Phenylobacterium zucineum HLK1: one gene and its partner. The protein of the gene in region 1 interacts with the protein of each later gene in a pairwise test. Links are inferred from orthologs where the notes say so. Each region holds a gene or a part of one and is shown on either strand. Other genes may lie near its edges.

Evidence for each region.
Region 2: the proteins of cysK (region 1) and cysE interact in binary tests that used the Escherichia coli proteins (3 or more experiments, as listed by UniProt). The link is inferred for Phenylobacterium zucineum HLK1 from one-to-one orthologs.

What each region holds. Positions count from the first base shown.
Region 1 is NC_011144.1:3,795,924-3,802,924, forward strand. The notes cover bases 2,586-5,571. They hold cysK (cysteine synthase A), read right to left. Parts: upstream 4,581-5,571; coding sequence 3,591-4,580; downstream 2,586-3,590. Other genes in these bases: PHZ_RS18555 (acyl-CoA dehydrogenase C-terminal domain-containing protein), read left to right, coding at 2,586-2,693; PHZ_RS18560 (OsmC family protein), read left to right, coding at 2,711-3,184; PHZ_RS18565 (very short patch repair endonuclease), read right to left, coding at 3,181-3,594; PHZ_RS18575 (DNA cytosine methyltransferase), read right to left, coding at 4,677-5,571. In the rest of the region: PHZ_RS18545 (lysine--tRNA ligase), read left to right, coding at 1-103; PHZ_RS18550 (MerR family transcriptional regulator), read left to right, coding at 265-729; more of PHZ_RS18555, read left to right, coding at 906-2,585; more of PHZ_RS18575, read right to left, coding at 5,572-5,804; PHZ_RS18580 (COG3650 family protein), read left to right, coding at 5,849-6,295; PHZ_RS23795 (hypothetical protein), read right to left, coding at 6,292-6,417; PHZ_RS18585 (N-acyl-D-amino-acid deacylase family protein), read left to right, coding at 6,604-7,001.
Region 2 is NC_011144.1:2,513,949-2,520,881, forward strand. Bases 2,471-5,388 are described here. They hold cysE (serine O-acetyltransferase), read right to left. Parts: upstream 4,386-5,388; coding sequence 3,555-4,385; downstream 2,471-3,554. Other genes in these bases: PHZ_RS12290 (hypothetical protein), read left to right, coding at 2,471-2,697; PHZ_RS12295 (SOS response-associated peptidase), read left to right, coding at 2,736-3,287; PHZ_RS12300 (DUF3126 family protein), read right to left, coding at 3,284-3,490; PHZ_RS12310 (NUDIX domain-containing protein), read right to left, coding at 4,414-5,028; PHZ_RS12315 (nitroreductase family protein), read left to right, coding at 5,113-5,388. Outside these bases: PHZ_RS12265 (hypothetical protein), read left to right, coding at 70-288; PHZ_RS12270 (hypothetical protein), read right to left, coding at 582-1,127; PHZ_RS12275 (hypothetical protein), read right to left, coding at 1,140-1,340; PHZ_RS12280 (hypothetical protein), read right to left, coding at 1,337-1,579; PHZ_RS12285 (S24 family peptidase), read left to right, coding at 1,664-2,308; more of PHZ_RS12290, read left to right, coding at 2,356-2,470; more of PHZ_RS12315, read left to right, coding at 5,389-5,724; queF (preQ(1) synthase), read right to left, coding at 6,034-6,489; PHZ_RS12325 (SDR family NAD(P)-dependent oxidoreductase), read left to right, coding at 6,546-6,933.

The DNA of each region.
Region 1 (7,001 bases):
CCAGAGCCAGGGTCCGCGCTTCGGCAGCTTCGTGGCCATCTTCGGCATCGACCGGACGGTGGACCTGATCGAGCGCGCGCTGCGCGGCGAACTCGCCGCCTAGTCGCGTCCGCGGGCTCGCCCCGATCACGTCTCCGAGAGCGGCCCGCGGGCCGCCTCACCCTGGGTCAGGCTCGTTGGGTGATCAACGTTTACGTACCCTTGACGTAAACGGAAAGGTACGCTTACGCTGTCAGCGCAAAACAACAGACCGGAGGAAACCCCATGCCGACGGACCTGCGCCGACCCGCCCGGACCTATACGATCCGGCAGCTGTGCCTCGAGTTCAAATGCACCCCCCGCGCCCTGCGTTTCTATGAGGACAAGGGCCTCCTGACCCCCGCGCGCGACGGGATGAACCGCGTCTATTCCTACCGCGACCGCGCCCGCCTGCAGCTGATCCTGCGCGGCAAGCGCGTGGGCCTCTCGCTGGCCGAGATCGGCGAGATCCTCGACCTCTACGAAGCCGACGAGTCCGGCGCCCAGCAGGCGGCCAAGAGCCTGCGCAAGTTCAACGAGCGCATCGTCGCCCTCGAGCAGCAGAAGAAGGACATCGACGCGGCCATCGCCCAGCTCCAGAAGGGCATCGCCGACGCCGAGAAGCGCCTGGCCGCGACCCGGCCCGACCTGCTGCCGCGCGCGGCCGACTATGACCAGACCATGCGCCGCCAGCTGGACGGCGCGGCGTAAGAGACACGCCTGCGAGGCGGGACGGCGTCCCGCCTCGTCTCCTTCCGGCTCCCCCGTTCCGGCCGCCACTTCGGCATTGCCCGCGGCCCCCCGCCTGAGCGACATAGGGCCAGCCCAGAGGCCCGGCGCACGCCGCGCCCCGCTCACCTGCCCGACGCTTCACATTCGGAGCCCCCATGACCTACCAGGCCCCCGTGCGGGACTACGTCTTCCTGCTGCGCGACGTGCTGCAGCTCGACCGCCACGCCAACCTGCCCGCCTTCGCCGACGCCTCGATGGACACCGTCGAGGCCATCCTGGAGGAGGCCGGCAAGTTCACCTCCGAGGTGCTCGCACCGCTGAACCCGGTGGGCGACAAGGAAGGCTGCACGTGGAGCCCGGACTTCACCGTCCGGACCCCCACCGGCTTCAAGGAGGCCTACGCCCAGCTGGTCGAGGCCGGGTGGCCGGCGCTGGGCGCCGACCCCGCCTTCGGCGGCCAGGGCCTGCCGCACGTGGTCAACGTGGCGTTCTCCGAGATGAGCTCCTCGGCGAACATGGCCTTCTCGATGTACCCGGGCCTGACCCACGGCGCCTATTCGGCGATCCACGTCGGCGGCTCGCCCGAGCAGAAGGCGCTGTACCTGCCGAAGCTCGCCTCGGGCCATTGGGCCGGGACCATGAACCTGACCGAGCCGCACTGCGGCACCGACCTTGGCCTGCTGCGCACCAAGGCCGTCCCGCAAGCGGACGGGACCTACAAGATCACGGGCCAGAAGATCTGGATTTCGGGCGGCGAGCAGGACCTGACGCCGAACATCGTCCACCTGGTGCTGGCGCGGATCGAGGGGGCGCCGGCCGGCGTGCGGGGCATCAGCCTGTTCATCGTGCCGAAGTTCATCCCTGACGCGAACGGCGAGCCGGGCGAGCGCAACTCGGTCAAGTGCCTGGGCCTGGAAGAGAAGATGGGCATCCACGGCAACGCCACCTGCGTGATCAGCCACGAGGAGGCCACAGGCTGGCTCGTCGGCGAGGAGAACCAGGGCCTGAAGCTGATGTTCGTGATGATGAACGAGGCGCGGCTGGGCGTCGGCCTGCAGGGGATCGCCCAGGCCGAGGCCGCCTACCAGGCCGCCGCCGAGTTCGCCAAGGAGCGCCTGCAGGGCCGCTCGCTCACGGGCCCCAAGAACCCCGACGGCCCGGCCGATCCGATCATCGTCCACCCCGACGTGCGGCGGATGCTGCTGGACAGCCGCGCCCTCATCGAGGGCGGCCGCGCCTTCATGGCCTGGACTGCCCTCCACGGCGACCTGGCCCACGCCAGCGAGGACGAAGCGGTGCGCCAGAAGGGCCGCGACTACATGGCCCTGATGACGCCGGTGGTGAAGGCGTTCCTCACCGACCGCGGCTTCAAGGTCTGCTCCGACGCCATGCAGGTGCATGGCGGCTCTGGCTTCACCGAGCACTTCCCGGCCAGCCAGTACCTGCGCGACGTGCGCATCGCCCTGATCTACGAGGGCACCAACGGCGTGCAGGCCCTGGACCTGGTGGGCCGCAAGCTCGCCGCCGACGGCGGCCGGGCGGTGATGAGCTTCTTCGCCGAGCTGGACGCCTTCGTCGCCGAGAACGAAGGCGATCCGGGCCTGAAGCCGTTCGTGGAGGGCCTGGCCCGCGCCAAGGGCGAGCTGCAGGAGGCCACCATGTGGCTGATGCAGAACGGCCTGGCCAATCCCGACAACGCCGGCGCGGCGTCCACCGACTACCTGCAGCTCTTCGGCCTGACCGCGCTGGCCTACATGTGGGCGATGATGGCCAAGGCCGCCCAGGCGAAGATCGCCGAGGGCGACAAGGACCCGCTCTACGAGCGCAAGCTCACGGTCGGCCGCTATTACGTCGAGCGGATCCTGCCGGAAACCGGCGGCCATCTTGCCAAGCTGAAGACGGGCGCCGATCTGATGATGAAGCTTCCGGCGGAAGCGTTCTGACATCAGGGGGAGCAGGGATGGCCGTCTACCGCGCGAGGATCGACTGGACGCTGGAGGAGGGCGCCGACTTCCCCAACGGGCGCTACAGCCGCGGCCACACGGTGGCCTTCGAGCAACACGCCGTCCCGGCCACCGCCTCGCGGCACGTGGTCGGGAAAAAGTGGGCGGTCGAGGGGGCGGTGGACCCGGAGGAGATGCTGGTCGCCTCGCTCTCCTCCTGCCACATGCTGACGTTCCTCCACATGGCCAGGCTCGAAGGGTTCGCCGTGACCCGCTACGTCGACGCCGCCGAGGGGGTGATGGAGAAGAACGCCGAAGGGCGCCTGGCCATCACCCGCGTCGTGCTGCGCCCGCTGATCACCTACGCCGGCCGGCGTCCCACGCCGGAGGAGGCCGACCACCTGCACCACCTGGCCCACGAGGAGTGCTTCATCGCCAACTCGGTGAAGACCGAGATCGTGGTCGAGGAGGTCCAGCCGGCGGACGCCTAGAGCAGCGCCCTCAGCCGCGCCTCCAGCGCCGGCGCGTCCTTCAGCTCGCACTCCCAGAGCGTCTCCACGCGCCAGCCGGCGGCGGCCAGCGCCTCGCGGTCGCGCGCGTCCCGGGCGACGTTGCGGGCGACCTTGGCGGTCCAGTAGTCGCGGTTCTGCTTGGGGACGCGCGCGCCCCGGGGGCAGTCGTGCCCGTGCCAGAAGCAGCCGTGGACGAACAGCGCCAGGCGCCGGCCCGGCATGACGATGTCCGGACTGCCGGGCAGGTCCTTGCGGTGCAGCCGGTAGCGGGCGCCGAGCCCGGTCAGCGCCCGGCGCACCGTCATCTCGGGCGTGGTGTCCTTGCCCTTCACCCGCCGCATCACGGCGGAGCGCTTCTCCGCGTCGAATACGTCGGAGCGGGACGTCACAGCCCCTCGAACAGCGCCGTCGAGATGTAGCGCTCGGCGAAGCTCGGGATGATCGCCACCACCAGCTTGCCGGCCATGTCGTCGCGCTTCGCCACCTCGAAGGCGGCGGTCAGCGCGGCGCCGGACGAGATGCCGACCGGGATTCCCTCCTCGCTCGCCACGCGGCGCGCCATGGCGAAGCTGTCGTCGTTCGAGACCTGCACCACCTCGTCGATCACGCCCCGGTCCAGGATCGAGGGCACGAAGCCCGCGCCGATGCCCTGGATCTTGTGCGGGCCAGGATTGCCGCCCGACAGCACCGGCGAGGCGTCGGGCTCGACGGCCACCATCTTCACCGAGGGCTTGCGGGCCTTCAGCACCTGGCCGACGCCGGTGATCGTGCCGCCGGTGCCGACGCCCGAGATCACCACGTCCACGCGGCCCTCGGTGTCGTTCCAGATCTCCTCGGCGGTCGAGACCCGGTGGATCAGCGGGTTGGCGACGTTGTCGAACTGCTGCGGCATCACCGCGCCGGGCGTGGCCTCCACCAGCTCCTTGGCCCGGGCGACCGCGCCGGCCATGCCCTTCTCGGCCGGAGTCAGCTCGAGCTTGGCGCCCAGGATCACCAGCATCTTGCGCCGCTCGATCGACATGCTCTCTGGCATGACGAGGGTGAGCTTGTAGCCCTTGGCGGCGGCCACGAAGGCCAGCGCGATGCCGGTGTTGCCGGACGTGGGCTCGATGATCACGCCGCCCGGCTTCAGGACGCCCTTGGCCTCCAGGTACTCGACCATGGCCACGCCGATGCGGTCCTTCACCGACGCGACGGGGTTGAAGAACTCGAGCTTGGCGACGACCTCGCCCTTGGGTTTCAGCGCGGCCGTCAGGTGCGGCAGGCGCACCAGCGGGGTGTCGCCCATGGTGTCGAGGATGGAGTCGTAGATCTTGCCGCGGCCGGACCGGCGGAAGCGGGCGGCGTCGTAGACCTTGTCGGGGGTGGCGTCCATCGGAAGGACCTCCAGGGTGGAATTCGGGAGCTTGCCCGCGACCCTAGAACTTCTCCGGCGTTTTGGAAGGCGCCGCGCCTGAGGCGGCGTTTAGATTTACTCGGCGGCCATGGCGGCGGCGGGCGCCAGCAGCGGCTCCAGCAGCTCCTGCGCCAGCCAGCGGACCACCGGCACGGCCACGCCGTCCCCGGCCACGTGCAGGGCGGCGGTGGCCGCGGGCGGCAGGCGATAGCTCTCGGGCAGGCCCATCAGCCGCGCCGCCTCGCGGGCGGCGAGCAGGCGGCTGCGGACGGCGCCGTCCTCCACCACCACGATCGCCTGGCGCGAGGACCCGCCCCGGGGCGTGCGCAGGCAGCCTGCGAGACCGTCGAAGCGCACCTCGGCCCGCTGCACCCTGCGCCCCTCCTCGATCCGCGTGCGCCGGAACACGGCGCCCACGGCCCGGCCGCGCTGGGCCGACAGCTTCGCCCGGTGCGCCGGCGCCATCAGCGACAGCAGGCGCTCGGTCTGATGCGGCGCGTGCCAGGCGACCGCCGCGTCCGGCTCCAGCAGGGCGGCGAGGTCGGTGTTGCGGGCGGGCGGCGCCGGGAGCCGCCACCAGACCCAGCTCGCCGCCAGCTCCGGCGGAAGCGCGGCCTGGGCGGTGCGCACCGCGCGGGTGTGGAACGGGCCGTCGCCGACGAGGCGGGCGGGCGGGGGAACCTTCGAGGCCACGACGAACACCCGCGGCCGCGACTGCGGAAGCAGGTGCGCCGCGTCGATCTCGAGCGCCCCGAACACATAGCCCTCGGCCGCGAGCGCCCGGCCCAGCGCCGCGAAGTCGGCGCCGCCGCGCGAGGTCAGCAGGCCCACGACGTTCTCGATGACGACCAGGCTCGGCGCCCGGCCCTCGCCGCCCAGCTCCCGGATCAGCTTCCAGAAGCCGAAGAAGGCCGACGAGCGGCCGCCCTCCAGGCCCGCCCGGGCGCCGGCGAGGCTGAAATCCTGGCAGGGGCTGGAGGCCCAGGCGAGATCCGCCCGGCCGGGCAGGTCGACGGGCCCCAGCTTCCAGACGTCGCCCTCGCGGAAGTGGCTTTCCGCGTCGGGGAAGTTGGCCCGGTAGGTCGCGGCCTTCACCGGGTCGAAGTCGTTGGCGAAGGCGCAAGCCCAGCGCGCGCCCAGGCCCAGGCGCGCCATGCCGCCGCCGGCGAAGAATTCGTAGAAGCTGAAGGGTGTCGCGCCCACGGAAGTGAGGCTAGCCTGATTTGTGGAAAACCCGGGAAGGCTCCATGCGACACGCGCTGCTTCCGCTGCTGCTCCTCCTCGCCGCCTGCCAACCGCAGGACCCCGACGGCGCGGCCGCCCCGCCCCCGGCCGACGCCCCGCCGGCGCTGGAGCCGGTCCCGACCGTCAGCGACTTCAGCCGGCCGATGACCGCGCGCGGGACCGAGCCGTTCTGGGCGGTGCGGATCGACGGCACGAAGGCGGTGCTGCTGCGGCCCGACCACCCCGAGAAGGCGTTCGAGGCGCCGGGCGCGCAGATCTCGCCCGGGCGGGCGGTCTACGAGATGACGGCGCAGGACGGGACGACGATGCGGGTGACCCTATTCGTCTCCACCTGTTCCGACGGGATGAGCGACCTGACGTATCCGATGACGGCCGAGGTGGAGCTGGCCGGCGAAGCGCTGCGCGGGTGCGCCGCGCCCACCGACGACCTGCCGCGCGAAGGCGGCTAGTCCAGTTCCAGCATCGGAATCTGGCCCTGCTGCGCCTGGGCCTCGCCCCCGTCCCGTCCGGGCAGGGTGAAACCGATCGCGATCGCGAGCGCAGCCAGGGCCATGAGGGCTTTGATCTGCATGGGTCCTCTCTCGTCAAGGTCATGCAACCCCCTCAGAATGCTGCGGTTCCTACGGCGCAGGCGCACGAATGTGGGATCCCGGCCGCGGCCGGGGCGGCGATCCGGCGCTTGACCTGACCCAGCGTCGGGGCGGCTAGATGGGGCGGCACACGCTCGCAGAAGCGTGGAACAGTCCGGGAGCGCGCCATGGAAAAGGCCTTCGACCTCGTCGTCCGCGGCGGGACCCTGGTGGACGGATCGGGGGGCGCCCCCTTCGAGGCGGACGTCGGCGTGAAGGACGGCCGGATCGCCGCGGTCGGCAGGCTGGCGGGCGCGGGCGCCGAGGAGATCGACGCGCGCGGGATGCTGGTCACCCCCGGCTTCGTCGACATCCACACCCACTACGACGGTCAGGCGACCTGGGACGAGCGCATGCAGCCCTCGTCCTGGCACGGCGTGACGAGCGTGGTGATGGGCAACTGCGGCGTGGGCTTCGCCCCCTGCCGGCCCGAGGACCACGACCGGCTGGTGCGGCTGATGGAAGGCGTCGAGGATATCCCCTTCCCCGTCCTGTCCCAGGGCCTGCCCTGGAACTGGGAGAGCTA
Region 2 (6,933 bases), 1.3 Mb from region 1 along the record:
CCAAAGAACCCCCAAGGAACCCCGGGCGGCCGGGGCCGGTTGGACGGAGGACCTTCGAAAGGATCTCCCATGACAGCCGACAACGACAACGCCGACCGCGACGCCGGGACTACTGATGCGGGGACTGCTGAAGATGGCGGCCGCGGCGGCGATCCCAACCGCCAGGGCGGCGCCTCCAAGCCCGGCCACCTCTCCCCGCAGATCGACATCCGCGGCGGCAAGAGCGAGAAGGGCGGCCAGATCGCCCAGGATCCCCAGCAGTCCAGCGGCCAGGGCGGCCAAAGCTGACCGGCCAAAGCTGACAGAACCGGAGCTGGCAGGACCGCAGCTGGCAGGACCGCAGCTGGCAGGGCCAGGCCTGCCGCCCGCCTGGGGTGGCGATCCGCGCGGACCGCAACCGCCCCTCCCCCTCATCCCGGAGGAAGAGGGGATCCAGGCGGCCTCGCCGGCGCACGGCGAACCTGCCGCGGGCCGGCCCAGGCCCGCTTGGACCCGTTCGGGGCTGTCTTACGCGCACTCCTGGAGGCTACCGAAATCCTGGCGAATTCACGCGGGAATGTCAAGAACAAAATGCGAACACGTCAGCCCCGCGCCAGGATGCTGAGGGCGACGCGCAGCACCGCCTCCAGCCGCGCGCCCTCCCGGTCGCCGCCCGCGGCCTCGCGCGGCGTCATCTCCTCGCCGCAAACCAGGTCGCAGGCCGAGACCATCTCGGCCTGCATCAGGAGGCTCCGCCGGTAGGCCGCCAGCAGGTCGCGGGCCTGGGCGGTCCCGTGCGCCTGCGAGAGCAGGGCCTTCAGCGACTGTCCCGCCGGCTGGCCGCCCTGGGGCCGGGCCTCCAGCGTCGACGGGATCGCCGGATCCTGCCGCGCGCGCCGGTAGGCCGCGCCGTAGCGCTCCCCTGCCGCCACCTCCTCGGCGCTCAGCCGCCCCTTGCGACCCAGCCACTCCAGCCCCGTCTGCCGCTGATAGGGCTTGGCCCGGGTCGCCCGCCCCGGGGGCTGCGCGATGGCCGCCCCCCGCTTCCGCTCCAGCGCCACCGTCTCGGCCACGCCGTCCATCACCGCCCGCGCCTCGGCGCGCGCCTTCGCCTGCCGCTCCAGCCGCAGCAGCCTCGTCCTGTCCATGTCCCGTACTCCTCAGCGGCGTGCGCCGCGCGCCACCACCGCGTCGGCCAGGCGGTACACCGCCTCGCCCGCTTCCCGCTCGCCCTCGATGACCACCAGCCCCGCCGCCGTATGCGCCAGCAGTTCCTTCAGGAACTGCGCCCGCTGGTCCGGCGGGCGGCGGCTCAGGGCGCGGGCCACCAGGGCCGCCGCGCCCTCCGACCGACCGCTCACGGCGTCAGAGCCGGATAGCCGCCCTCGGCCAGCACCGCCGCCACGTGGGCGCCGTGGCGGGCGAACCGCGGCCGCATCGCGTCGGCCCCGCGGCCGGGGGGCCTGGCCTGGAACAGGGCTTCCAGCACCCTCGCCTTGCCGGGGGGCAGCCCCAGCTCCGTGGTCGCGCGTCCCGCCGAGGCCCCGCCTCGCCGCAGGTTCGCATAGGCCTCTCCGGCCCAGGTTTCGTGCATCGCCATGCCGAAATGTATAAAACCTACGGCCCGCTTGCGCAAAAGATTTCTACAGGTTATCTACAGCGACGAGACACCACAGGATCTCCCATGGACGGTCGCGCCGAACGCCTGCGCCAGGCCCGCATCGACAAGGGCTTCGAGACCGCCGCTGCGGCGGCCGACGCCTTCGGCTGGAACCGCAACACCTACGCCTCGAACGAGAACGGCAACGCCCCCTTCTCCTATAGGCGCGCCAAGGAATACGCGGCCGCGTTCGGGGTCCGGCCCGAGTGGCTCTACGACGCGGCCGGCGGCATGCGGCCCGCCGCGGAGGGGGGGCTCGCGCCGGTCATCGGCCGCGTGGGAGCCAATCCCGACGGGATCGTCCTCTTCGCCACGGGCCACGACCCCGGCGAGCTCGCCCCGATCCCCCCCGGCGGGACCGACCGGGCCGTGGCCCTGCGGGTCGTCGGCCACTCGATGCGCGGCGTCGCCGACGACGGGGCGCTGATCTACTTCGAGGACCAGCGCACCCCGCCCACCCCGGACATGCTGGGCCACGTGGTGGTGGTCGAGACCGACACCGACGAGGTGCTGGTCAAGCGCCTGCTGCGCGGCTCCCGTCCCGGGCTCTACGACCTCGAGAGTGTCGCCGGCCCGACCCGTCAGGACGCCCGGCTCCGCTGGGCGGCCCACATCACGGCGATCATCCCGCCCTTCCAGGCCCGCCGGATCATCCGCGGCGCAGCTTAGATACAGAGAAATTTGGAGCTGACCTGTATATAATGTATAGTTCGGTCATGCCCCTCCTGTCCGCCCAGCAAGACGAGGCCTTCCGCGCCGCCGCCCATCGCCGCGATCGGGAGGCGGCCGGGGGCGTGGCCTGGTCGGGTCTTGGCCCCCAGCCCTTCCGCCCCCTGGCCCTGGAGGCCCTGCAGGCGGAGGAGCGGCGGCGGCGCGAGCGGCTGGCCGCCTGGCGGTCCAGCGCCGCGGGCCGGGCCCTGGCCGCCGTCGCCGAGGTGGAGCGCCAGGCGGCGGCGATCCGCGCCGCCCTCGCCCGCGATCCGGACCAGGCGCTCCCGGGCCCCGCAGCGGCTCTCGCGGCCGCGGCCGAGACGGTCTGCCGGACGCTCGCCCGCTAGCGCTTGCCAAGCCTGCCGTCGGCGGGCCACCTCAGGGCATGTGCAACGAGTACCGCCTCGAGCGCTCGCTGGACGAGCTGCTGCAGGAGTTCAGCCAGCTTCGCATCCCGCTGGAGTGGGAGGGCGGCGCGCCGAACCTCGAGCCCCGCGTCTCGATCCGCCCCACCGACAGGGCGCCGGTGATCGTCGGGCAGGACGGGGCGGCCGTGCTGAAGCAGCTCGCCTGGGGCTTCCCGCGGCCCAAGGGCGGGCCGGTGATCAACTTCCGCTCGGAGGGCCGCCAGTTCCCGAACGGCCGCTGCCTGATCCCGGCCGACGGCTTCTACGAGTTCACCGGGACGAAGAGCCCCAAGTCGAAATGGCTGTTCGAAGGCGCCGAGGGCCCGCTGTTCGCGATCGCAGGCCTGATCCGCGAGGATCGCTTCACCATGCTGACCTGCGCGCCGGGGCCGGACATCGCGCCCTACCACGACCGCCAGATCGTCATCCTGCCGAAGAAGGACTGGGCCGCCTGGCTGGGCCCGCCGGAGGAGCAGCCGCCGATCGGCCCCCTCCCGGCCGGCAGCCTGACGGTCACCCAGGTGCGCTAGGGCAGATCCTCGGCGAGAATCGCCATCTCGAACATGAACGAGCCGTCCTCGTCCTCGTCCTGGAAGACGACGCCCACGAACTCCTCGCCGATGTAGACCTCGGCGGAGTCCTTCTGCTTGGGACGCGGCACGAGGGTGATCCGCGCATTGGCGAAGGTCCCGCGCAGATGGCCTTCGATCTTGCGGATGGTCTTCTCGTCCACGCCAACGCTCCTTGAGACGGCAAATTCGCGGCGAACCTACCGTCTCGCGGCCCGGCGGGAAACCTCAGATCACGTAGTCGTACACAGCATCGGCCAGCGTGTGGTCCATGCTCTTGGCCGGCTCGTCGCAGGTGGGGCAGTTGACCAGCCGCGCCGGCACGCCCGCCGCGGTGCAGTGCGGCGGCACCGGCTTCAGCACCACCGAGCCCGAGGCCACCTTGGCGTGATCGCCGATGGTGATGTTGCCCAGCACCTTGGCCCCCGCGCCCAGCAGCACGCCGTTGCCGACCTTGGGGTGGCGGTCGCCGCGCTCGGCGCCCGTGCCGCCCAGGGTCACGCCCTGCAGCATCGAGACGTCGTCGCCGATCACCGCGGTCTCGCCGATGACGATGCCGGTGCCGTGGTCGATGAACACGCCGCGGCCGATGCGGGTGGCGGGGTTGATGTCCACCTGGAACAGCTCGCTCGAGCGGCTCTGCAGGTAGAACGCCAGGGTCTCGCGCCCGGCCTTCCACAGCCAGTGGGCCACCCGGTGCGTCTGCAGCGCCTGGAAGCCCTTGAAGAACAGGAACGGCTGGACATAGCCGCGGCAGGCCGGATCGCGCTCGAACACCGCCTTCAGGTCGGCCTCGGCGATCTCCACCAAGGACGGATCGCTCTCGTAGGCTTCCTCGAGGATGTCGCGGAGCGTCATCGCCCGCAGCTCCTGGTCGCCCAGCTTGCGCGCCAGCTGGTAGGACAGGGCGTCGCCGAGCGTCTCGTGGTTCAGGATCACGGCGGCCAGCAGGCTGGCCAGGGCCGCCTCGCTCTTGGCGGCGGCGTAGGCTTCGTTGCGCAGCGCGGCCCACACGGGGGGCGGCGTGGCGGGGTCCACCACTTCCAGGCGTTGGCTCATCGGTTCCTCCCGACCCATCGGGCTCTCCCTACCCTAGCATCGCCCGCGCGAGCGTGGGCGGCAACGACCCTTCCCGAGCCATATGGTATGCGCGCAGCAGCATCGCCACCGTCAACATGTCGGGCATGTGTCCGGCCAGCGCCGCGTCCAGCACCTCGCGGAACGGCGCGCGGACGATGGCCAGGGACTCCGTACCGTCCAGCTCATGGGCGCCGTCCGCCGCCCGAAGGCCCAGCGCCACATAGCCGACGGCCCGCTCGTCGGTGATCGAGTTCGAGAGCTGGGTCCGCATCACCTCGCGCCAGTCGTCGGCTGCGAGCCCGGCCTCCTCGGCCAGCTCGCGCCTGGCCGCCTCCAGCGGGTCCTCGTCGCGCGGCGCGCCGCCCTCGGGGATCTCCCAGCTGTAGTCGGCGTGCGGCAGGCGGTGCTGGCCGACCAGCGTCACCGAGCCGTCGTCGTGCAGGGGCAGGACCGCCACCGCCACGTTCTTGAAGCCGACCACCCCGTACAGCGCCGGACGGCCCGTGGGCGCGATGGCGTCGTGCTCGGTGACCCGGATCCAGGGGTTGTCGTACACCACCCGGCTCTCGCCGCGGATCCAGGGTTTTCCATGGGGCGCCAGCCAGGCGGGCGTGTCGGGCATCTCTGTCACCTCGCCTTGCGGAACGCACGGGCGAGCCGATAAATCCACGGCTCTATCGTTTTCCTAAACGCCAAGGCCTCCTCATTGAGCTCTGACCTGCCGCCCGTCCCGGAGTTCGGCGCCCCGCTTCCCATCGCCCCCGTCCCGGAAGTCCTGCGCTTCCTGGCGCTCCGCCGCTCGGCCCCCGCCCTGACGCTGGCCGAGCCCGGCCCCTCCTCGGACCAGCTGGGCGACCTCCTTCGCCTGGCCGGCCGGGCGCCCGACCACGGCAAGCTGTCGCCCTGGCGCTTCGTCCTGCTGGAAGGCGAGGCCAAGACCGCCTTCGCCGACCGGCTCGAGGCCCTCGCGCGCGGCCGGGGCGATGCGACCCAGGCGGCCAAGCTGGGCAAGCTGCGGACGCCGCCCCTGGCGATCGTGGTCGTCTCGCGGGTGAAGCCCGGGGCGATTCCGGAATGGGAGCAGGTGCTGTCGGCGGGCGCGGTCTGCACCAACCTGCTGAACGCCGCCCAGGCCATGGGCTACGGCGCGAACTGGATCACGGATTGGTACAGCTTCGATTCCGAGGCGCAGCGGGTCCTCGGCCTGGCCGAGCACGAACGCGTCGCGGGGTTCATCATGATCGGGACGCCCCGGGAGCCGCCGCTGGAGCGCGAGCGGATGGACGTGGGCAGCCTCGTCACCCGCTGGAAGCCCTGAGCCCCACGGGCCAGACACACAGCGGCCGGACGGCGCGCCGCGCCGCCCGGCCTGAGGTGACACGCCCGAGGAGAGTTGGGCAAGATCACCTATAGGCCTCAACGCCCCTTTTGGGAAGCCCGAACAGGCTTAGCGGCCCGCACGCGCCCCTTTTCGCCTCAGGCGAGAGTAGGCGGCTTGAAGCGGCGGCCGGCCGAATTCTGGCGCGGGTCCCGAATATTCCATCCATCGCCCGACGCGGCGCTCAGATATCCGAGTAATCGCAAGCTGTCGGGTCCGATATACGTGGCGTCTATGCCGCGTCTACGCTCACCCGCGGCCGCGATATGGCGCGACGCCTTGGTCGGGCAGCCAAAGACCTTCCGGCGCCGGGCCGGTTTGCCAGAATACGTCGATGGGGATGCCGCCGCGGGGGTACCAGTACCCGCCGATCCGCAACCACTGCGGCGCGAGCTCGGCCACCAGCCGCTTGCCGATCGCCACGGTGCAATCCTCGTGGAATGCGCCGTGGTTGCGGAACGAGGCCAGGTAGAGCTTCAGCGACTTGGATTCCACCAGCCACTCGCCGGGAACGTAGTCGATCACCAGGTGGGCGAAGTCGGGCTGCCCCGTCACCGGGCACAGCGAGGTGAACTCCGGCGCCGTGAACCGGACGAGGTAGGTCTCGCCCTTGTGCGGATTGGGCACGCGCTCGACCACCGCGGCCTCGGGGCTGTCGAAGCCCCGCACGTCGCGGCCGAGCTGGCTCAGGTGGGTCTCTTCCATGGGCGCGCCTTTACCCGCTACTAGGGGCGCTAACAACACACGCAAGGGAGAGCGACATGGCGGCCGGCGGGGACTTCCAGGACTTCGTGGTGGTGGTGACCGGCGCCTCGACCGGGCTCGGCCGGGCGATCGCCGTCGAGGTGGCGCGCCGCGGCGCCAAGGCCGTGGTGGTCAACTACGCGCGCAGCGCCAGCGAGGCCGAGGAGACCGCCGCCCTCGTGCGCGCCGAGGGCGCCGAGGGGGTGCTGGTGCAGGGCGACGTCGCCTCGGACGAGGATTGCCGCAAGATCGCCGCCGCCGCCCAGCCGTTCGGCCGCATCGACGCCCTGTTCAACAATGCGGGCACGACCCGCTTCGCCGCCCACGGCGACCTCGACGCGGTCTCGGCGCAGGACTTCCTCGACCTCTACGCCGTCAACGTGGTGGGCGCCTACCAGATGGTCC